One region of the Priestia sp. FW507-14D1A genome, then DNA from elsewhere that is predicted to be linked to it. Evidence: riboswitches for the same ligand, from Rfam matches in the RefSeq annotation. Region 1 holds a riboswitch; the other holds the start of a gene.

The links. A riboswitch is a leader RNA that binds a small molecule or an ion and turns the genes downstream of it on or off. The one in region 1 is predicted to bind ZMP and ZTP.
Region 2: linked by a shared signal. The riboswitch ahead of AC3WJG_RS13825 (phosphoglycerate dehydrogenase) and the one ahead of aimA (glutamate/serine transporter AimA) in region 1 are both predicted to bind ZMP and ZTP.

The regions. Positions count from the first base shown of each region.
Region 1 is NZ_JBYSWQ010000002.1:826,457-838,751, forward strand. It holds gene AC3WJG_RS12540 (acyl-CoA thioesterase) at 1-488, opposite strand, end outside; gene AC3WJG_RS12545 (DUF5105 domain-containing protein) at 640-1,686, opposite strand; gene aimA (glutamate/serine transporter AimA) at 1,869-3,464, opposite strand; ZMP/ZTP riboswitch at 3,521-3,599, opposite strand; gene AC3WJG_RS12555 (cupin domain-containing protein) at 3,985-4,584, shown strand; gene AC3WJG_RS12560 (DUF3311 domain-containing protein) at 4,962-5,165, shown strand; gene AC3WJG_RS12565 (sodium:solute symporter family protein) at 5,165-6,664, shown strand; gene AC3WJG_RS12570 (alanine/glycine:cation symporter family protein) at 6,694-8,124, opposite strand; gene AC3WJG_RS12575 (glutaminase) at 8,227-9,216, opposite strand; gene AC3WJG_RS12580 (ATP-binding protein) at 9,483-10,733, shown strand; gene AC3WJG_RS12585 (response regulator) at 10,738-11,676, shown strand; gene AC3WJG_RS12590 (malonate decarboxylase holo-ACP synthase) at 11,716-12,295, opposite strand, start outside.
Region 2 is NZ_JBYSWQ010000003.1:53,419-65,713, forward strand. It holds gene hpaB (4-hydroxyphenylacetate 3-monooxygenase, oxygenase component) at 1-218, shown strand, start outside; gene AC3WJG_RS13810 (DUF817 domain-containing protein) at 367-1,173, shown strand; gene AC3WJG_RS13815 (tubby C-terminal domain-like protein) at 1,229-1,789, shown strand; gene htpG (molecular chaperone HtpG) at 1,820-3,697, opposite strand; ZMP/ZTP riboswitch at 3,908-3,986, shown strand; gene AC3WJG_RS13825 (phosphoglycerate dehydrogenase) at 4,155-5,354, shown strand; gene AC3WJG_RS13830 (hypothetical protein) at 5,479-5,940, shown strand; gene AC3WJG_RS13835 (DUF6143 family protein) at 6,191-6,733, shown strand; gene AC3WJG_RS13840 (hypothetical protein) at 7,542-7,691, shown strand; tRNA gene AC3WJG_RS13845 (tRNA-Ala) at 7,809-7,880, opposite strand; gene AC3WJG_RS13850 (HD domain-containing protein) at 7,987-8,535, opposite strand; gene AC3WJG_RS13855 (GH25 family lysozyme) at 8,761-10,062, shown strand; gene AC3WJG_RS13860 (hypothetical protein) at 10,245-10,475, shown strand; gene AC3WJG_RS13865 (DMT family transporter) at 10,634-11,533, opposite strand; gene pdxR (MocR-like pyridoxine biosynthesis transcription factor PdxR) at 11,670-12,295, shown strand, end outside.

The DNA of each region.
Region 1 (12,295 bases):
AATACCGATGCTAATTCATTGCTTTTTTTACGCACTTGCTTACGCGTGGCAGCGCGATCTGCCCCCGTTTGAAACAGGTATTTTTCTTCTTCTGTTTCTGGAATAAGCTCCGGTACTGCACGGGGCTTTCCATCATCATCCATTGCCACAAAAGTTAAAAATGATGTGGCTGCAATTTGACGCTCCCCGGTTTTTAAATTTTCTTTAATCACTTTCACAAACACTTCCATGGATGAACGACCTGTCCATGATACGTATGACTCCAAACATACAGAATCCTGAGGCGTAATAGGGTGCAGAAAATGAATAGAGTCTGCTGAAGCTGTTACACACTCTGTACGACTGTGACGATAAGCTGAAATGGACGCAATCATATCAATATCACTCATTAACTTTCCGCCAAATAACGTATTGTGATTATTAATATCATTAGGAAAAATGCGGCTCGTTCGAACAGCCTTTGTATCTTTACAATAATTTGCTTTCATTAGTAAGAACCTCCATTGATGCCTATCATAATAAGAATAAAAGAATGAATGAACCTATACTAGCATATTTTGATAAATTTAGCTTTACAAAAAACTCGTTGATTTATTTACAGAAAACAAAAAAGAGAAGAAAAATTCTTCTCTTTTTTGTCTATCGAATATAGCTTGATCCAAACGTTTTACCTAAAGAATCACTGTATAGGTCACTTGGTTTCACAGTCCATTTCCCATCTTCTTTCACCATAAAAATTCGTAGGGGGCGACTTCCTTCTTTTGTTTCCAATTCATTTACAATATCTTTGAAGTGAGAAGCGGCAAACTCTTCAGAGTGTTCTGTATCGTAATCTTTCGTTTCCTCTGTGTAGGCTCGTTTAAGCTGCGATACGTATGAATACAAGTCTGATAAATTAAGAGTCGTGTACTCCACCTCTACTACTGCTTTATTATTTGCATTCGCAATCACATTTGTTTTCACGCTTGCTTTTTCTTTTAAAACATCTTTATACATGTTAAAAAAGTCTTTTTTTGCTTTGTCGGTTAAACTATTAGAAAACGCACCTTTTAATTCTTCGTTAAACGCTTTTTTCTGTTCTTCTATAACAGCTGTTTTATCTGCTGTTACATATTTATCATAGTCTACGTTTTCTTTATTTAAGTAAAGGACTTCTGTATAAGCTTGCAGAGCTTTTTCTGGGTCTTGCAGCTTATTATAGCTTTTCGCGTATTTCTTTGTATCCAGTGTTAATGTCACTTCGTCAATTTCTTTATCATAATCAGATGATTTTGGCTGAAGCCCAATTTTATACTTTTTATCTTTTTTGACTTCAAAGACAAACGTTAAATTTTTTTGCTTTCCAGCACCAATTTTGTCAGATGCACTGCTTTCTAGTCCGAGCTCACGACTGTTCACTCCCGTTTTTGGAGACAGCTGTTCATCTCCTTCGTATAAATAAACACCGTCATAATCCGATAAAGATATACTGTTTTTGGAGACATTTTTCACTTTTAAATCAACTTTCAACAGCCCTTTTTCTTCACTTGTAGCTCCTTCATCACTATCTACTAAAATGTAAGAAGCGCTGTCAATAGATGCTTCAATCGCCTTATTTTTAGCCGAAGTAGACCCTCCCGTTTCCTTAGAACTGTTGCAAGCCGCTAATACTAGCATAAGTACAAAAGCTAAAGCCAAAACATTCATTTTTTTCACAGCTGCCTAATCCCCTTTATTTTGTTTTTTTAGAACTTTATCCCAAATAAAGGTTCCCTCTGTATAAATACTTAAACCTTAAAATCTATATTTTTTACAATATTTTGATAAAAACTAAGTCTAAACTCTCCACTCATCTAAATAAAAAAACACGAGCACTGGCTCGTGTTTTTTTATTTAGATTTAAAATTTTCTTGATTGATTTGTTCAGCTTCTTTCATATATCGGTTAGATTTGCCACTCTTAATTCCCCAGTAATAAAAAGCTAATGATACGCAAGCAATCACTAGCATATCCCATCCGAAAGGCAAAATATTTTTGCCTCCGAATTTTTCGCTTCCTATGTAGGAAATAAAAATCATGCACGCTAAATAGATAAGCATCCAAGCCCCGGTTAAAAATTCTTTTTTAAAGCCCACCCATTTATTTTTCGCTTGGTAATAAAAATAAACAGGCAGGCCAATTGCCATAATAAAGATCACTTCACCTGTAAGTGGCCACCTTGCCCAGTAAAGCGTCAAGGAAGCAAAAACGAAGCCGCATGGCGCAATAACTGATGCCCCTTTTAAATAAAATGGACGGTAAAAGTGTGAAGCCGTTTTTCTTAATGTTATAAGCGCTACAGGACCCATAATATAAGAGATAAGCGTCGCTACTGAGATCACTTCTGCTAAGACACCCCATCCTCTAAATAAAAAGAGAAACAAAAAGCAAGCTGCTAAATTTAGCCACATAGCTGGGCGCGGGACATTGTAAAGTGGATGAAGCGTACCAAAGATCTTTGGCAAATATCCATTTTGCTGCATCCCGTATAACATTCTAGAAGTAGTTGCCGTATATGTAGCACCTGTGCCGGAAGGAGAAACAAATGCGTCTGCGTATAACACAATTGTTAGCCAATTAATTCCAAGCGCAATCGCTAAATCAGCAAAAGGAGAATTAAAATTCAAATGATTCCATCCATCAGCAATTGATGACGGACTTACTGCTCCGATAAAAACAATTTGCAATATAATGTATACAATTCCTGCAATAAAAATTGAACCAATTACAGCTACCGGAATCGATTTATTAGGTGATTTTGCTTCTCCTGCCATATTTACAGGACTTTGAAACCCATTAAATGCAAACACAATACCTGATGTTGCCACTGCCGTTAAAACACTGGCCCATCCATAAGGGGCAACCCCATGCTCACTTGAAAAGTTTCCGCTATGAAAACCAGCAAAAAATAAAGCCCCTGCCGTTAAACCAGGAATAATTAATTTAACAATCGTAATAAATGAGTTTGCTTTAGCAAAGAGATTTACCGTCCAATAGTTCACAAAAAAGTAAACGAATAATAACAAAGACGCAACTGCCAACCCCTTGGACGTTAAAATTCCATTATCTACTAATTCATGAGTCCAGCGAGCCCATTTCCACGGCCAAGTACTCATATATTGCACAGATGCAATAGCCTCCACTGTTATCGTTGAAGCGATTGAAATCCAGTTAGCCCAAGCAGCCAAAAAACCAATAAATGATCCGTGTGAATACTGAGGATATTTAACCATCCCCCCTGCTTGTGGAAACATCGCGCCCAGTTCAGCATATGATAGAGCAATGGTCAAAATAACCACCATTCCAATAACCCATGAAAAAATAGCCGCGGGTCCCGCAATTTGAGCTGCTTTCCATGCTCCAAACAGCCACCCTGAACCGATAATCGAACCTATGCCTGTCATGGTTAAAGCAAATGTTCCCATCTTCCTTTGCATATTGCTCATCCAAATCTACTCCTCTTCCCTAGGAAAATAAAAAAAACACTTGCGAAAATTTCTCAAGTGTTTGCCCAGGCGCGCGGCTTATACGCTATATGCTCCCCCATGGTCATCCATGTTGCGCCAGTCACATATAGGAATATATTTTTTATCAGTATATAACATTCATTTCTATTACTCAATACACAAAAATGTTTACATTACTTTTATAAAAATAATAAATTATTCGTAAAATTCCGAATAAAACTTCTAGAAACCTCTTTTTAATTACAAAAATAACTAAAACCCTAACTTTTCTTGTTGTTTGATTCTTTTACTCCACGAGTAGATTACCTTCTAAAGATTATACTAATATATAGTATTCATTTACATAATAAGAATTAACAGCTATATATCCATAGAATTCTTGCACTAGACCCTTTACTTATATACAATATGAAGAAAAGATACTAAAGTGAACTGTCCACCACTTAGCTACGCTTGAAGTGGGAGACTTCTTTTAGGAAAACGTTAAAACCTACATATCATGCACTTCGCAACAAATGAAGTACTTCGAGCAAACTTCTCTGTTTACGCAAGCAAAAAACAGGGAAAATTACGAAAAAAGATTGTTAGAGGGATGCTTATGAATTATGCAAATGTAAAAGTTCTTTATTTTGATGACGACGGAACCATTCCAAATCACCCTCGTCTTCCAGTTTTATTGTATGAACACGTATTTATCAGTAAGAAAGAGAAAGTGGAGAGCATTTTTAATTCTCACAACTGGAAAAACAGCTGGGTAGGTGGCATACATGATTTTCACCATTACCACAGCAATTCCCATGAAGCACTAGGTGTAATTAGCGGATCTGCACGTTTAAAACTAGGTGGACATATGGGGGAAAATATCGTGGTGCATGCTGGCGATGTTCTCGTACTTCCTGCAGGAACAGGGCATATGCGTCTGCAGTCAACTGCTGATTTTAAAGTGGTTGGAGCTTATCCAGAGGGCATGGATTACAATTTACGAACAGGAAAACAAACTGACCGCCCTCACGTATTTGATGAAATTGCACAAGTACCTATTCCTACAACAGATCCTGTTTATGGCGACAAAGGACCATTGACAGAGTGGTGGAACTAGACAAGCACTTATTGTCTAGTTTTTTTATTTGCTCTGTTTTATTCTTTCCATGAATCTCTATTTGAACATACAAATTCTTTTCTTATGATGCAATAGCAATATACTTTATCTCAGCGAAATAACAAAAACTTCCCGGTCAAAACTAAATTTCTTCTTTTCCGTTCTCTTTTTGCTTCAAGAGCAACTTCGCTTAGATTATTCCCCTTTTTTTCTTTCATAATCATTTCAAATATACTCTCATCACAAGCTCTTTTTTGTTTTTCTAAAAAAATTTTCATAGATTATAACGAAATTTTCAAAAAACTTATTGCTTTACCATGTCAGACTTGCTATCATAGTGAACATTGTTAGATAAATTTTTAGTAGGAGGAGTAAAATTGAATAGAAAATTCATAATTTTTATTTTATTTATCATTCCATTTATTGCTCAATTCGCTGTTTTACCTTTTGTAAATAACATTCATCCAATTATTTTTGGATTACCTCTTTTGCATTTATGGTTATTTTTATGGGTCTTCTTAACGCCTGTATGTACATTTATTATTTATCGTTTACAAAAATCTTGGGGGGACATTGAATAATGCAAGGAAATTTAACAGCACTTTTAATCACATCAGCAATTGTTCTTGTTGTTATCGCAATTGGCTTTATAGCGGGACGTGACAAATCATCTAGAAGCTCAGTTGAAGAGTGGGCTGTAGGTGGAAGACGTTTTGGAAGCCTGCTCGTCTGGCTTTTAGTAGGAGCAGATTTATATACTGCTTATACATTCCTAGGACTTACAAGTACAGCTTATCAGGGAGGAAGCATCGCATTTTTTGCCATCCCTTACTCTGTTTTAGCCTTTTTAATTTCATACTTTTTTCTTCCAAAGCTTTGGACTGTTGCTAAAAAGCACAAACTTACTACGCTTGCTGATTATGCCAGAGAACGTTTTAGCAGTAAATTTCTCTCCTCTTTAATTGCTATAGTAGGTGTATTGATGCTCATTCCATATATTGATCTTCAGCTTAGCGGTATTCAAGATACTCTTCGCGTTGCAGGAACTGGCTACATTAACGTAAAAGCAGTCGTTATTCTTTCATTCTTTCTTGTGGCTCTTTATACCTTTTTCAGCGGAATTAAAGGTCCCACATATACGGCAATTATTAAAGATATTTTAGTATGGGCCATTATGTTATTTATGGTTGTTTCTCTGCCAATTATGCATTTTGGAAGCTGGGGCAACATGATCGACAATGTTGCAAAGGATGCACCTCAGCTATTAACGATCCCAACACAAGGACCTAAAGGCATTCCATGGTTTATTACAGCATCACTCGTATCTGCTTTAGCTTTATTCATGTGGGCCCACGCTGCTACAGGTGTTTTCACTGCTAAAAGTGCAGATTCGCTTCGTAAAAATGCTATTTTCTTACCGCTTTACAATATTGTTTTAATTCTAGTCATCTTCTTAGGATTTATTGCTTATCAAGTATTACCTCAAGATACAACGGATCCTAGATTAGCATTATTAACCTTAATTCAGTATTCATATGGCGGCATTGGCCAAGGGTTAGCTTATGCAACGATTGCTCTTGCTTCATTAATTCCATGTTCTATCATGGCTATCGGAGCGTCTAACTTATTTGCAAATAATATATTCAGAGATTTAATTAATCCAAATGTACAGGGTAAAACATTAACAATGGTTACTCGTTCTATGGTTTTCGTTGTTATTGGACTGGCACTTTTATTCGGTTTATTATTCCCTCAAGCACTTGTTTCCCTACAGTTACTAGGGGTATCTGGTATGGTACAAATCTTCCCGGCTATCGTTATCAGCCTGTTCTGGAGAAATCAATCGAAAGAAAGTACGATTGCTGGATTAGTAGTAGGGCTGGTTGTAACGTTTACCGTCCATGCCACAGGAAATTCATTTGGTCTTTATGAAGGGTTCTGGGGATTATTATCTAACTTACTCGTAGTTGTTATTTTAAATCCAATCTTTTCGGCCAAAACAAAAGCAGCAACTAACGGTGTGAAAGAAACATTGTTTTCTAAAGGCACTCCGCAAACTGAATTAAAGAAAAACGCATAAAAAAGTTCAGCCAATTGGCTGAACTTTTTTTAGATAATATTCTCTTTTTCAGAAGGGGGTGGAGTAGATTCTCTTTCCCAGCATTCGATATTTTGATTGTTTTCTAACGCATCTCTATAAAAGACTGGATTTTTCCCTTCCTTTTTCTGCTGAGTATAGTCATGCAAGGCGGAAAATGCCACTTTCGATAATAGAAAAATAGCAATCAAGTTCACGACTACCATCATCCCCATAAATAAGTCTGCCAAGTTCCATACAAGCTGAAGCTGAGCAATCGATCCAAAAATAACCATCGCTAAAACACCTACACGATAAGACCAAAGCCACATCTTATTTGAATTTAAAAACTCAATATTCGTTTCTCCATAATAATAATTGCCAATTAACGTACTAAAAGCAAATAGAAATACCATGATAGCTAAAAACCCTGATGCCCAAGAGCCGATATGGGTACTAAGAGAAGCCTGCGTTAGTTCAATGCCGCTTAGTCCCTGCTTATAGGCGGGGGATAAGAGAACGATAAATGCTGTGCTTGTACAAATCACGAGTGTATCCGTCAAGACACCAAATGCTTGGATAAGACCTTGTTTAACTGGATGACTCGTCACTGCAGTTGCCGCCGCGTTGGGAGCACTTCCCATTCCTGCTTCATTGGAAAACAGTCCGCGCTTTACTCCATTGATTAACGTTGCACCAATTGATCCCCCAAGCGCTTGTTCAAATCCAAATGCATTTTTCACAATTAGAGATAGAACCGCAGGCATTTGATCAATATTTTTAAAGATAATGAACAGAGCCATTCCAATGTATAAAACGGCTAATACGACCACGATGTATTCCGATATCTTGGCGATGCGTTTGATTCCGCCAAAAATAATTACCGCAAATATAACTGTCATAATAATCCCAACCAACAAGCGGCTCGTTCCAAAAGAGTTCTCAAATGCCAGCGTAATCGTATTAGACTGCACAGCGTTAAACACCAGGCCAAATGATAGTGTAATGAGTACAGCAAATAGCCCGCCCATCCACCTTTTATTTAACCCTTTTTCCATATAATAAGCGGGTCCTCCTCGAAACCCGTTTGATCCTTTTACTTTATAAATTTGAGCGAGTGTACTTTCTACAAAACTTGATACTGAACCGATAATGGCAATAATCCACATCCAAAATACAGCACCCGGGCCACCAAGTGCAATAGCAATCGCTATCCCTGTAATATTTCCCGTTCCTACTCGAGCTGCCATGCTTATGCAAAAAGCTTGAAACGGGGAGACTCCTCCACCTTTAGCCGCTCGTCCTTCTTTCAAAACAAGTACCATTTCTTTCAACATGCGAAACTGCAAAAAACGAGAGCGAATCGTAAAATAAATACCAATTGAGACAAGTAAAATAATTAATAAATTCGACCAAAAAAAATCATTGATGACGCTAATCACACTTTCGATTGCTTGTTGCATGCCTATCACCTCATTAAAAATTTGGTAGAACAAATGCAAAACATGAAAGTTTTTTCTCTTGGTGTTTATATTATTGAAGCGAATGAAGAGTACGTAAATAGACTAAAAAATACTCAAATCCCATTCTTTTGCGATTTTTTTTAGCAGCGTAACGCCTTTTACGCTATTCCCGTATTCATCAATAGCTGGACTGTATATTCCGATACCGCATCCGTCTGGAAATGGAGACTGCTTTTTCGTATTAGGTGGCACCAATGACATGATTCCTCCCGATACACCGCTTTTAGCTGGCATACCAACAAATGCCGCAAACTTTCCTGAAGCATTATACATACCGCATGTAAGCATGAGCGCTTTTGTTAATTTAGCTACTTCTTTTGGAATTACTTGTTTATGAAACACTGGATGGTATCCGTCTAATGACAGAATTAATCCAATCAGTGCAATATCTTCAGTCGTTACTTCAATTGAGCACTGCTTTAAGTAAACCTCTAGAACTTCTTCTACTTCTCCTTGCAAGTAGTTCGTTTCTTTTAAATAGTAAGCAAGCGCACGATTTCGATGAGACGTTTGCCATTCTGATTCAAAGACCGTTTCATTAATGAGTGGTGTTTTCCCGGTAAGCATCGTTATCACATCAAACAAATAGCTTAATTTTTCTTTTGCCGTCTCCCCAGATAAAAGAGATGAAACCGTTAAAGCACCAGCGTTAATCATAGGATTGAACGGCTTTCCTGGTTTATGCATTTCCAGTCTTATAATAGAATTAAATGCATCTCCAGTCGGCTCTACATCCACTCTCTCTAGCACATAAGGAATGCCGCAGCATAAGCAAGCTGCTATAAAGCTAATGACTTTGGAAATACTTTGAAGAGTAAATACCGATTCATAATCTCCAGATTGGATAACTGTTCCGTCAGCACCAATCAAACAAATACCTAATTGAGACGAGTCCATATCTTTCAGCGCTGGAATGTAATCAGCCGTCTTTCCTTCTGACGAAAATTCTTTTATTTGTTGCACCCACTCATGTAACCGGTCTTTTGCAGTGAGCTGTAAGTAAGACATTTCCTGTTCAATTTCTCTTTTCATTAAAATCACCTCATCACTTAATTAACTTTTTATTTTAAAGCGCTTTCATAAAGCGAGATTTCATTTTCGTTTTTAATGTACAATGCAACCTACGAGAGCATACAAAAACCTACAAAACTTTTTGGAATTATATTTTTATCTTTGGCACTCTTCTCCATTGTGCTGGACGCTGTCACAATGTATACTAATTCACGAATCACTTCAGGAGGTGAAATTGTCTGAATTTTAAATCTTTCATTCGAAAAGATCCGTACATTTTATTGCTCATGCTCATTACTGTCCCGCTGGCGGGAGAGTTAAAATTTTATCCGTTAAATGAAACATTTCGAATTACATTTGGAGCTCCTACATTTTTCTTTTTCCTGTTGCTTTTAAAACGGAAAACCGTTTTAGCCGGGGGCTTGTTAACCGCTTTAAGCGTCGTTCTCTTTCGCATCATGCTCGATTATATCATGCTCGATCATTTTCAATTTGCGGCTTCTGCACATACGCATTACCCTACGTTTTTCTTCTACTTTACGTATGCACTTTTATTTTTTATTTTTAAAGTAAGCCGCATGAACTATAGTGCTATTGTAATTGGAGTGATTGGACTCATCATTGAAATTGCTGCTGATGTAGTGGAACTAACTGCGCAGTATATAGTTTTGCACACAACAATCCATGTCGATTCATTATCTGACATGGCCGTTATTGCTTTTGCTCACAGCTTCATTGTACTCAGCTTTTTTAATATGATGACGATTTATGAATCACAGTCACGGGAACGTCAAATTCGCAAACAAAATGAGCACATGCTAATGCTTATTACAAGCCTTTATGAAGAAACCGTTCATTTAAAAAAGACCCTTCATAATACAGAAGCCATTACAAAAGCTTCGTACGATTTATACCGTGTATTAAATCAGCAGGAAAAAGATCATTCTGTGCTAAACCAAACGCTCAGTAAAAAAGCGCTTCGGATTGCCGGAGATATTCACGAAGTAAAAAAAGACAACCAGCGTATTTTTGCGGGCTTATCTAAAACAATTTCAAATGAAAGTTTCCAAAATTATATGAAAGCAGAGGAATTAATCGAGCTGATCGTACGCATCAACAAAAAATATGCCGATTCTCTTCACAAACAAATCACCTTTTTTTCTTCTGTAAACGGGGAACATTTCAGCTACCACGTTTATACCATTTTATCGATCATTAATAACTTGGTAGCAAACGCAGTGGAGGCGATTAAAGATGAGGGAAGGATTGTTTTATCGGTACATAGTCAAGCTGAACATGTAGAATTTCATGTACAAGACAACGGTCCTGGAGTACCTTTAAAGTACGAAAAAGCTATTTTTGAACCTGGTTTCACCTCAAAGTACGATCAATTTGGAAACCCCTCTACTGGCATTGGTCTTTCTTATGTAAAAGATATTGTTCAAGAACTTGAAGGTACGATTAAAGCTACACAAGAAGACAGCGGAATGACCTTTATCATTCAAATCCCCCTTCGTAATCTAATTCAGAAAGGATGAGTTTATGCGATTTTGTATTACAGATGACGATTCAGCTATTCGTTCAACGCTCAGTCAGCTGATTGAAGATGAGGATTTAGGAGAAGTTGTAGAAGAAGTCGTCGACGGAAGCTTTTTAGATGCCTCTACGTTAAATTTAAAACAAATTGATATTTTATTTATCGATTTACTTATGCCAGGACGGGACGGAATCGAAACAATCCGTCATTTAAAAGATTCATTTAACGGAAAAATGATTATGATTTCACAGGTAGAGTCCAAAGAATTGATAGGAGAGGCTTACTCATTAGGAATTGAATACTATATTACAAAACCAATTAATCGAATTGAAATTTTAACGGTTATTCGAAAAGTAATGGAACGAATCTCCCTTGAGAAATCAATCGACGATATTAAGACCTCATTGAATAGTTTAGCGACAGCTCATCACGCTCCCCCTTCAAGCCAGCCGATAACGAAACAAGCCCATCTATACGATGTAGGAAAATTCTTATTAGCCGAGTTAGGTATTGTAGGAGAAAATGGTGCAAAAGATTTACTGGATATTTTACAGTTTCTGTACACTTATGACCAAAGAGAAAGTGTGGAAAAACATTTTCCTTCTCTAAAAAATATTTTTGTAAATGTTGCGGAGAAAAAATTAGGAGCTCACGCGTCTTCTATTGAAATTAACCGTGAAACCAAAGCTTGTGAACAGCGTATAAGACGAGCAGTTACTCACTCACTAAATCACTTTGCTTCTATTGGATTAACAGATTTTTCAAATCCAAAGTTTGAAAATTATGCTTCTAAGTTTTTTGACTTTACAGCCGTTCGTAAAAAAATGAAAGAATTGCAGGGAGATTCTAAAATTTTGCCGATTCGCATTAACACTAAAAAGTTCATTCAAATATTCTTTTTTGAAGCAAAACGCTTGTTAAGCAAGGAAAAAAGCTGGTATTGATAGAAAAGACGGAAAAGGTGCAAATACCTCTTCCGTCTTTTATACTAATTGATTCAGTTTTACTAAGGTAGGTCCATATACAGTACGCAGAAGCAGCTTCTTTTCTCCTCTTGCATATTCCATCAGAGAAAATGCTCCTTTTTCTGTTTCTACCTGTACATCTACAGAAACTGGACACTCTTTTAACTGATTAACTATCAGTTGCGCTTGTTCCACCGACAAATAAGAAGAAAGCCGAATAAGTATATCCAAATCACTAGTTGTTGTAACAACTTCGGCACCACTTGCAAATTCGAATCCCACACTGCCGGTTGGTCCCCACGCAAAATCTTTTAAAATAATTGCGACTTCTTTTAAAGCACCTATGGCTGGCATGTTTCTAAAGTGGCCGTTTTGAAAAATAGAAACGAGATCTTCCGGCCTAATTCTTTGTTTAACGGCCTGCTCAGATACAAATGCTCCAAAACGCTGATTCCTTCTTTCTCCCCTTACTCCAACAGGTATCAGGCTATCTCGGTGAACAGCCCGCCTTACAACGACAAGCGGAGCCTTCGCTAAAGAATGCTCCACCCAATCGGGGATAGGTGTATAACTGATAAGCTTTACTTCCTCTTTTAAC
Region 2 (12,295 bases), on a different contig from region 1:
ATATTACGCGTTATTTACAAGCTAAATCGAGAGGGGCAGAAGATCGAATTAAGCTTTTTCGACTAGCGTGGGATTTAACGATGAGTCCGTTTGGCACAAGAGAAACACTGTATGAACGTTTTTTCTTTGGAGAGCCTGTACAGTTAACCAGTTATCTGTACTTATCTTATGATAAAGAGCGCTATGTACAGAGAGTAACCGATTTTTTGAAAAGTTAACGGAGAAAACGAATCTCCGCTGGGTATGATAGTTTAGTTACCAAAACAGCGGAGATGCTTATTGAATAAATTTTAAAAATCTGCAATAATTTTCAAGGAATCATTTCTGTGAAAATACTAAGGAATACTATAAAGGTAGGATGTGACAATGAAGCAATTAATCTATTTTGGTTTAGAACAAGCAAAATCTTGTGTTTTTCCTGTTATCATTTTTCTTACGTTGGCTATGACAAAAATAATTGAAGTACCGTTTATTTCTAGATATGACCTTATTCTATTAGTCTGTCTAGGAACTCAAGTTTTAATGGTAATGTTTAAACGAGAAACGCTTGATGAAGTAAAAGTCATCGCAGTATTTCATTTAATTGGACTAGCGTTAGAACTCTACAAAGTTCATATGGGCTCATGGAGCTATCCGGAAAAAGCTTTCACTAAAGTCTGGGGAGTTCCGCTGTACAGCGGATTTATGTATGCTAGTGTAGCCAGCTACATGTGCCAAGTGTGGAGAAGGCTTGAATTAAAGCTTACGAACTGGCCTTCTACATGGGTTGTCAGTATACTAAGTGCGGCTATTTACCTTAACTTTTTCACGCATCATTTTATTTACGACTTCCGCTGGTTTTTAAAACTTTTTACTTTACTTATTTTCTATCGAACTTTTGTATATTTTACGGTTAACAAACGTACATATCGCATGCCTTTAGTATTGTCTTTTGTACTGATTGGCTTTTTCATTTGGATCGCTGAAAATATCGCAACATTTTTCGGAGCATGGCAGTATCCAGATCAACAGCAGCAGTGGACAATGGTTCATATAAGTAAAATTAGCTCTTGGCTTCTTCTTGTGATTGTTAGTTTCTTGATTGTTGCTTTACTAAAGCATTTAAAAGAAAATCAAAGCCAATTTAAACAAAGAAAGAAATCAAAAGAAACAAACAAAATATATGAAAGATAGAAACATAACTATGTACACGCTGTTAATATGAAGTGCAGAACCTTTGGAGGCTTATATGCAAGAATATATTTTTTATCTTCCCTATTTTAAATCAGCGGGGAAGACCATAGCAGTTACAAATGAAAATGGAGAAAACGTCGGACAGCTTAAGAGAATGCATAAAAATATGTGGACGAAAAGTATTGATTTTTTAACTCGTGATGGACTTCCAGTGTTAGATTCTATTTCTTGGTTTCCTATCTTTTCCTGCGGCTTAAAGGTACATTTACAAGTTCAATGGGAAGGAAGAACGGTGTTTATTGATCACGTAAAAAAACACCGGTGGGTGATAAAAGAAAATGGAAAAACAGTGGGAGATCTATTAGGTAAAGGAATAATTAACAACGAAGGAGCACAAGAAATTAGATGGGGAAATAACGTCTACATGTTAAGCAGTCATGAAGCTGTAGAGGAAGCGTGTATTTTTAATCAAAAAAGAGAAAAAGTCGCAGAGTTTAAATCAGACCTTTTTCATTTTAAAGAAGGCAAACACTCAATAAGAGTAACAGAAGAACTGCCCGTACCCATTTTTATCGCTTCTTACTATATAAGTACTTTTATTATGCCATACATATAATCAGGCGCAGAATCATTCTGCGCCTGATTTTTATATCATGATTTTACAAATATCATTTGTGAATTCAACGGGATCACTAATAGATAAACCTTCAATTAGAAGAGCTTGGTTATATAATAAATTTGTATAAAGGTCTAATTTCCCTTTATCATTTTCAAATGCATCTTTTAAAGAAGCGAATACATCATGATGTACGTTAATTTCTAACACTTTTTCTGCTTTTACATGCTGATTATCAGGCATAGCACTTAAAATTTTCTCCATTTCAATCGTTACTTCACCATCAGCTGATAAGCAAACGGGATGTGTTTTTAAACGTTTAGACGCGCGCACATCTCCTACTTTTCCCGCCAAAGCTTTTTTCATATAGTCAAATAGCTCTTTATTTTCTCTTTCCTCAGATTCATTGAGCTCTTCTTCTTCTGCTTCAATCCCTAAGTCACTGCTTGAAACAGATTTAAATTCTTTTTCTTCGTACGTCATTAACATTTTAATTGCAAATTCATCGATATCTTCTGTAAAATACAGAATTTCGTACCCTTTATCTGCAACCAATTCTGCTTGAGGAAGCTTTTCAATTCGGTCATACGATTCACCTGATGCATAATAGATATACTTTTGATCTTCAGGCATGCGCGATACATACTCATCTAGTGTTACGAGCTTTTTCTCTGTAGAAGAATAGAATAAAAGCAGGTCTTTTAATACGTCTTTGTTGCTGCCAAAGTCACTGTAAACGCCGTACTTCAACTGGCGGCCAAATGATTCATAAAACTTCTCGTACTTTTCACGTTCGTTTTTAAGCAAGCTTTTTAATTCATTTTTGATTTTCTTTCCGATGTTTTTGGCAATCAGCTGAAGCTGGCGGTCTTGCTGCAAAATTTCACGTGAAATATTAAGAGATAAATCTTCAGAATCTACCATACCTTTTACAAAGCTAAAGTAATCTGGAAGAAGATCTGCACATTTATTCATAATTAAGACGCCGTTTGAATACAGTTCAAGCCCTTTTTCAAATTCTTTTGAGTAGTAGTCAAACGGACTATTTTCTGGGATAAATAAAATGGCATTGTAGCGAATCGTTCCATCCACATTAATATGAAGGTGAGTGAGCGGTTTATCAAATCCGTAGCGCTTTTCTGAATAAAACTGCTCATAGTCTTCTGAAGTCAATTCATTTTTATTTTTCTTCCAGATAGGTACCATACTGTTGATAACTTGCTCTTCTGTATAATCTTCTAGCTCGTTATCAGAACCTTCTTTAGGACGTTTTTCCGTTATGTCCATTTTAATCGGGTAGCGGATAAAGTCTGAATACTTTTTAATGATCTCTTTTAAACGATACTCTTCTAGATACTCATCATATGTTTCATCTTCTGTATTTTCTTTAATTTTTAAAATAATTTGAGTCCCAACCGTTTCTTTTTTGCAAGGCTCGATTGTATAACCATCAGCACCGGTAGATTCCCATTTATGGGCTTCATCGCTGCCTAACGCTTTACTAATCACCGTCACGACATCTGCCACCATGAACGCTGCGTAAAACCCAACGCCGAATTGGCCGATAATCGTGTGCCCGTCCTTTGTTTCATTTTCGTTTTTAAACGCAAGGGAACCGCTTCGCGCAATTGTGCCCAAGCTGCTTTCAAGCTCTTCTTGCGTCATGCCAATTCCAGTATCCGTAATGGTTAAGGTACGGTTAGTTTTATCTGGTTTTACTTTTATGTAATAGCTTTCTTTGTTAAAACGCAAGGAGTCGTCTGTTAAGGCTTTGTAATAAATTTTATCGATTGCATCGCTTGAATTTGATAGAAGTTCTCTCAAAAATACTTCTTTTTGAGAATAGATAGAATTAATCATCATCTCTAATAATCGCTTTGATTCGGCTTTGAATTCTTTTTTTGACATAAGAAATTCTCCTTTCCAAATGGGGCTTATAAAATAATTAGCACTTGGGTGAATAGAGTGCTAATCACTCTTCTTATTTAACATGTATTAGGATATTTGTCAATATATTAGGAGATTCGCTAAAGAGAGTAAAAATTAGACTGAAAAAAGCAAACTTTTAAAAAAAGGTTGAACGTTCTGAAAGAGTTTGCTAGAATATACTTAATTTCAAAGACTATATGTGACTGGCGAAACGCGGATAACCGTGAGGAAGCATATAGTGACGTAGCCGTTCGCCTGGGCAGAGGTAAGGGATTAATACATATCTCTTACCTCTTTCTGTTTAGGGGGAGAGGATATAGAAGTTATCACACATGTAGGCTAAAAAACCAGACTTTTAAAAAAATTAAAAATGAAGTTCCTTTATCCAAAGGTAAAAACATGTAAAACTACGATGATAATCAGAGGAGAGTACAAAATGAGCACATTAACATTAGAAAAAGTACAAACAATCAAAACATTAAACAACATTGCGCAAAAAGGTCTAAATGTTTTTAATCAAGAAGGTTATCAAATTGACAACGACAGCGAAAATCCAGATGCGATTGTCGTGCGTAGCTTTAACATGCACAGCATGGCATTTGACCAAAATTTAAAAGCTATTGCACGAGCTGGAGCAGGGGTTAATAATATACCGGTGGACGCTTGCACGGAGCAAGGTATCGTTGTATTTAATACGCCAGGAGCTAATGCAAACGCAGTAAAAGAAATGGTTTTAACTACAATTATGGCTTCTTCTCGTAACTTATTTGCTGGAGTTGAATGGACAAAAGGATTAGATGGCCAAGGTGATCAAATTCCTAAATTAGTTGAAGCAGGTAAAAAACAGTTTGTTGGAAAAGAAATCAAAGGTAAAACGTTAGGCGTTATTGGTTTAGGTGCAATTGGTGCTCTTGTAGCAAACGATGCGCTTGATTTAGATATGGACGTAATTGGTTTTGATCCATTCATTTCTGTTAATACAGCTTGGAATTTGTCTCGCAACGTACAGCGTGCAATGTCTCTAGAAGAACTATTTGCAGCATCTGACTATATTACGGTTCACGTTCCATTAACCGACGATACAAAAGGTGTTTTCAATAAAGAAACGTTTAGCATCATGAAACCGGATGTTCATATTTTGAACTTCTCACGCGGTGAGCTTGTAAACGAAGAAGATATGAAAGCTGCTCTTGAAAGTGGAAAAGTTGGACGATACATTACAGATTTCCCAAATCAAAATGTCTTGAACATGAAAAATGTTGTGCCAATTCCTCATCTAGGGGCATCAACTCAAGAATCAGAAGAAAACTGTGCGGTAATGGCAGCACGTCAAGTGAAAAATTTCTTAGAAACAGGAAACGTTAAAAACTCAGTAAACTTCCCGAATGCATCTCTTCCTTACACTGGGAAAAAACGCGTAGCTGCTTTCCATCACAACGTGCCGAATATGGTAGGACAACTTACGCAAGTTTTCTCAAACTACAATTTAAACATCGCAGATATGGTGAACAGAAGCCGCGGTGAATATGCGTATACAATGATCGATATTGACAATCAAGTAAGTGACGAGATTGTGCCTGAGCTAGAAGAAAAAATTGGTCAAATTGAAGGAATTATTACAAGTCGTATTATCTAATTTGGTTACCATCATATTCTAGTGTTGCAGCCCTAACTTAGAAAAGTTAGGGCTGTTTTTACATAGTGTTTATCTTCATATCATTTCCTTCATTCCCATAGCATATAGAAATACCTTTAAAGAGGTGAACGTTTTGTCAGGAGAACTGATCGGAATTTTGATAGGGTCGCTCATCGCGCTGTCAGGAACATTCATTACGTCTGTCGTAGCCATAGTGATGTCGAAAGAGCAATACAAGCAAGAGCTTCGCAAAGCATTTATCCAAAAGAAAGTTGATGCCTATACCCATGTGTGTCAAGTTATTCTAGCTATAAAAAACGATTTACTTACAAAAACTATTTCTTCAGCCGGATTAAACTGGACGGCTCAATCTATTAACAAACTAGCAGATGTGTGTATTACGGAAGGGCTATGGATCGATGAAGAAGACAGCAAAAAGCTGGAGGTTCTGCAGAAGCAGCTTTCAAAGTTTGCATTGGATGAAATAGAACTGTCTAGACATGATATTCTCACAGCCTGTTATGAAATTGTTGAATATTGTGAAAAAAAAGTAAGAATTCTTCATTTTATGACTACAAAAGAATAGGTGGTTATTTAAGAAGTGATAGTAGAAGTATTAAAAAAGCATCGGAATACAAAGTAAAAAACAATCCGTTTATACACCAGCAGTTAACGAGGACATTAGTAAGGTAAAGGCCAAGAGGAAATTTTATTTTGTAAAAGCGATAGGAAAAGATAGGCTCAGTACCGGGTCTATCTTTTTGCGTTTATATAAAGAGTAAATATATTTATATATGCATGTGTCCAAAAATATAGTACAGAAAGGAGATGATGGTATGTCAAATTACGAGTCGAGTAAACCTTATATTAAAGCTGTTAATATACCTAATCCTTTATATCAATCTTTAAAAGGAGACTATTTTGTTGGACAAACTGAGCCTATTCGTTTTGGTGGAAATAGAAATGCTTGGGGCGGGTTAGTTAACCCTTCCGGATCCGGAGTAGATTTATTTGTGAATGCTTTTACTATCACTAACTATTCCAACGAACCTTTTACTGCTGAAATTTGGTTTAACTCTATCCCGCCTGGAAAAGGAACAACTTCAGATAATGTGAGTCCAGCAAATGCTACAATACGTTCAAAACCAAAAGGGAAAATTAAATTTGCAGAAATGGTAAAAGGCTTTCCTACTAAAGGGGTAAACGTATTTAACCGTGTTGTTCCGCCGAAAAGTACATTGGTAAGTGATGAAGACGGCAAATTTATCTTTCCAAACAACGGTTCATACGTTATTTTCTTAGTTTCTCCGGGAAACAAAGAAATTGAAGCTGAAATTGCATATGGATGGTTCGAGAAAAAACGTAAGAAGGACTGTTAACTAAATAGGTCTTAACGATTGTATAAGCAGTGTATGAGCTATTTCATATTTCATACAGTTCTTAACAAACAGTAAGTGTCTATGAAAAGAACTTTGTAGCAACATACAAAGTTCTTTTTTTATAGCTTGCGTTTTTTCGTTCAATTGTGGATATAACTAAAGAAAAACAAAGCAAGCAAAAGGATAATTCCAACTACACAAGCCATTTGAATGGTATTTAAGGATGTTGATAACCAAAGGATTAAAGCGATAATACATAAAACTAAGCTACCTAGTACAATGGCAAAACGAATAACAAAAACGACTGTTATAGAACGAATGCCACATACAGCTGATATACTAATCACTTCTTTGTAGAATGAAATAACTTTTCTGTCCAGGGTATAAGCATACTTAACATCTCACGTTAATGTCTACATTCACATTATCTTAAGTTTCAATTCATACTGGCTTCATATAAATTAATCATACTGAATGTATTAATAAAAGATATGAGGTGGAACAATGTTAAACAAGCTTTTTAAACTATTTACAATAGAAACCGAGATATCTAAAGATAAAGAAGTAGATCTCCACGAAGAGAACGATTTTAACGAAGTTTGTGATGATCATTTCATTATAGATGAGTATTAGAAGCCCTATAAAACGCTGCAAAATTGAAAGAATTGATTGAGTATATCTGTATAACCAGTAATTGTACAAGGGTCGTAAAGGTATACTTTTACGGCGAATTAATATTGATGAATTGCTTTTTTCGTGAAACAATGTGAAAAAAATGGGCATCCTAGAAGCAAAAGGAGGGGATAGAATGGGCAAAGAACCAAATGATGAAACAAGTGAAGGGCTGAATCAGCTTTTTGAAATCATCAATGCAAAAGGCGACGAGGGCGAACTTAGAGAAATTGTAAGCAGGAGCAGTGAAAAAAATAATCATAAAAACCATGAGGATCAATCGTAAAAAGAAAATAAAAAACCTCTTCATGGAAATCATGAAGAGGTCAGATGAAATAGTATTGCAACCATTCCACCCTGCAGAGTGTTAAAGTGTTTTAAACTCTTGATACGACTGGTTTTATGGAACTGATGGGATTCGAACCCACGACCCCTTGTCTGCCAGACAAGTATTCTCCCACTGAACTACAGTCCCGATTATGTAGAGTCTTTATTGCGTGTTGACTCTACTATATTTTAATACGTATACCGCGCGTTCGCAATAGTTATTTTCAGTGTTTTCTAATTTCTTCATGTGAATATTAACTTCTAAAAAAATCATTTACTTCTTGTTTGTACGTATAAAAAAAACTTGGAATTTGGTTTGGTTCCAATCCTTGTGCAGCATATTTGCTGATGGATTCGTAGTACCATTTCTGCTTTTCGAATCCTCTTTTAAAGCTATTCCAAATCGTATCTCCTTGCTGATCGTAGCTTTCTTTGAAAGACCGTAAATTGTCTAATTTATCTGCTACAATTAAAGATTTCACTTCAAGAGAACCAGTTTTCACAATTTGAATTGTATGCTGTTTACGCTCTTCCCAGCTTTTTGATTTGTTTTCTGTATGAGCTTCAACAATCCCCGCTACCTCTAAACCAAATCTTTGTACAATTTCTTCGAGGGTTACACTTGTATCTTCTACAGCATCATGCAGATAAGCTGCTGCAATTACTTCTTCACTAAAACCCGCTTTTTCTAAAATATTACCTACGTTAATAGGGTGAACAATATAAGGTGTATCGGACAACTTGCGCATTTGGCCGCTATGAGCGTGTTCTGCATATCTACGTGCTTCTTTTATTAAAGACATCATATTCCTCCACTTTTTATTCAGTATATCTTCATATTATTAGTATAAACGAATATAGCTTTCCTCACTTTATAAAATTGCACAAATTCATTTCTTATAATAAGGGAAGGCTACCAAAATCCCTTCATATTGTAGTTTTTTTATAAAGCCTAATATCTATTTAATAGGCCTGTATCAGTTGCCATTTCCTTTTTTATTCATAGTTTGTATGAAGGAGTGATAGCAATGCAAAACCGTAATAATCAAAATATTAAGGTCATTGATGTTTCTCATCACAACGGAACAATTGATTGGGCAAAAGTGGCGTCGGATGGTGTAAAAGGCGCGTATATTAAATTAACAGAAGGTACAACCTTCTTAGATAAAAAATCATATGATAATTATATAGGTGCAAAAAATGCAGGTCTACGTGTAGGCTTTTATCACTTTGCTCATGCTGATAATGATCCCATTGCAGAAGTTAATTTCTTTTTAAATAAATTAGGCAGCATGAAGGTTGATTTGCCTCATTGCTTAGATTTGGAAGAAAATAAAGGGAAAACAAAAGCGCAGGTCACAGCCTTTGCAGTTAGATGGATGGAGTATATTGAAAGGAAAACAAGCATTACGCCTATTCTTTACACGGGGTATAGTTTTATTAAATCCAATTTTACAAGCGCTGTGGCAAGATATCCGCTATGGATAGCTCGTTACAGTGGAAGTAACCGTTCTAAGGGATTTGCTAACCCAGGTGATACGGCGATTTGGGATAGATGGTCTATGTTTCAATATACAGATCAAGGAAAAGTAAACGGGATTAAAGGCAATGTTGATATCAATGAAATGGACCTGGATTTCTTTAATAGTATTAATACGGGCGTGACGGTGGTGGAAAATAATAAGCCGTCAGCACAATTGCAGCAAGGTGATAGCGGACTAGCTGTAAAAGAACTGCAGCAAAACTTAATTAAATTAGGATTTGAACTTTCCCAGCAAGGAACCGATGGTCAATATGGCAGCGAAACTGTTGCAGCTGTTAAAGCTCTTCAAGAAAAGTATGGATTAACGTCAACTGGAAAAGCTGATGAGAAAACATTAGCTAAAATAATGGAATTGCTTAAGGGTGTAAGCAATTCTGTCGAAGAATCATTACCAAAGGTTACTTCACTCGGAGATAAATATTCTTTTCAAGTAAAAGCGAAGAAGGATATTGGAGTCTACAAATATGCGAATATAACAGAGAATTTTAGAACTATAAAAAAAGGAACGGTATTTAGTGTATATGGCTATACGAATGCAGCATGGGCTGTTCCAGGCGGATTTGTGCAAATGAAAGACGTAGAACCTATCCCAATTACAATTAAAACAGGCGGATTAAGTAAAGACATGGAAACAGAGTTTCGTGCTTTCTTAAAAAATGAAGGAATCGACAGTGAATTACACGTACATGCAATAGGTAATCCGTCCGCTGAACTTACCGCAGCTGGGCTGGATTTTGTAAAACTTAAACAGTTTTTAGATAAAAAAGGCTGGTACTACAAGCAATAAACTCCCGTTCCGAAGAGCGGGGGTTTATTTTGGTATTTTGTAAAAAAAAGAATAGCAGAGATGAATTAAGTAATTAAAATATGTTCTAAATAACAAAGTAGGTGATAACAAAAAAGTTTCTATGTATAGTTCACCTCTAACAGTCATATTTTTAGTCAACGGCTCATGGAGGGTGAATGAATATGAAAAATACGCAGATTCGAATTGAAACACTATCCTATCACTATGAAAGTATTATGGTGAATGATGAAGTAGAGCGTGCGATAAAAAGTATCGAAGTGACGTATCGAGCATATAAACATAACCATGTTTTAAATGGACATGTAGTACTTTCAGGAGAAGAGATTTACGATCTTCAGCAGCTGACTCACGCAGTGGCTGGGAAAATAAAAGCGGAATTAGAAACTACATAAAAAAGCGCCTTTCTTTAAATCTTAGTTTAAGATTTAAAGAAAGGCGCTTTTTTATTAATTGTTAATTAAACTGCAAAAAGAAGAAGTTAAAGTATGTTCTAAATAAAATATATAAATAAAAAACATAGCCTCTAAGACAATTCCTTAAAGCATACACATTATCTTTGCATTGTGAACTTTGTCTCTTTTACCACTACTTTTCTTTTACTATGTGTAAGCAACACGCCGCATAACGTAATGATGCTTCCCACAATGGAAGTTGCACTCGGGATATCTTTTAAAAGCAGCCACGCTAAGAAAAAGGACAGCGCAGGAGTTAAGTAAAGAGAAAGGGCAGCCTCAGCAGAACCTATACGCGATGTCAGATAAGCGAGTACCATATAGGGAATAACGGTTGGAAATAATCCTAAATATATCACGCTTATCGCTGATCTGACAGAGATATGTGCAAGTTCTGTTTCTAACCCAGGTAAAAAAACAAGCATAGAAATTGTAGCCCCCCAAATACTGTACGTCACAAAAGAAAGAAAACCATACTTTTTTAATAAATTTTTTTGACATACTATATAGATGCTTTCTGCAAGGGCAGCTAGCAGAATCAGTAAGATTCCATTAATTGAGTGTACAAAGTTCTCTTTGCTGAAGGTTAAAAGTGCAATACCTGCAAAGCTTACTGCAGATCCAATCCATTTTCTTTTTCCGAACTCCTCCTGAAAAAGAAAAATAGCTAAAAGCGAAGAAAAAATAGGAGTAGTCGAGACCAGTAAACTCGCAATACCCGCACTCACCGTTTTTTCTCCAATGTTTAATGCCGTGTGATATACGGTAAAACCTAAAAAACCGAGTGCTAAAAGAAGTGGAATATCTTTTATATGAGGCAAGCGCATGCGTGTACCTATTGCAATAACTAACAGTACTAAAGAAGCAATACTTAACCGAACAAAAGCAAGGTGCTGAGGAGAAAACGATTCCAGCCCTATTTGAATAACTGGAAATGCTGAAGCCCATAAGCTAATCATCAGTATATGTAAGAACACCAGACTAAACGTTAATTTCATGCCTATTCATCTCCATTTTTCATTTTGAATCCAACCAGTATCTATTGTGGTTCCCATGTTAATAAACATTTGATAAAATGTCTTCAACCAGTTTAAAAGCAATTAACCCAACCACTTTAAAAACAGGAGTAAATGTATGAATCAAGGAAACAGTTCAAGTTATCCAAAATACAAACACATCATTGATTTTATGAAAGAGAAAATTGCGCGTGGAGAATGGCCGATTGGAAGTAAAATTCCTAGTCAGCGAAAGCTTGCTGCTATGTTAGATGTTAACCGAAGTACGGTCATCACGGCATTAGAGGAATTAACAGCGGACGGTTTAATTGAAGGTAAGATGGGAAAGGGAACAATCGTTATAAATAATACATGGACACTCTTGGCTACGACTCCGCCCGATTGGAATGTTCATGTGAAGTCAGGTATGCATCGTCCGAGTCAAGCAATGGTACAAGATATCAATGAATCTGAATTTAACTCAAACCTTATTCAATTAAGCAAAGGAGAGCTTTCACCTGACATATTCCCTAAAGATAAAATGAAATACGCTATGGAAAAAGTAGCAAAAAACATGGAGGTTCTGGGATACGAAGAACCAAAGGGGTATTTTCCTTTACGAAAAGAGTTAAGTGCGTATATGAAAACAATGGGGATTGAATCTTCTCCAGATTCTATTTTAATTGTTTCCGGCGCTCTTCAAGCTCTTCAGCTTATTTCAATTGGACTGCTGCAAAAGAGCTCTTCGGTTTTGCTAGAAAAACC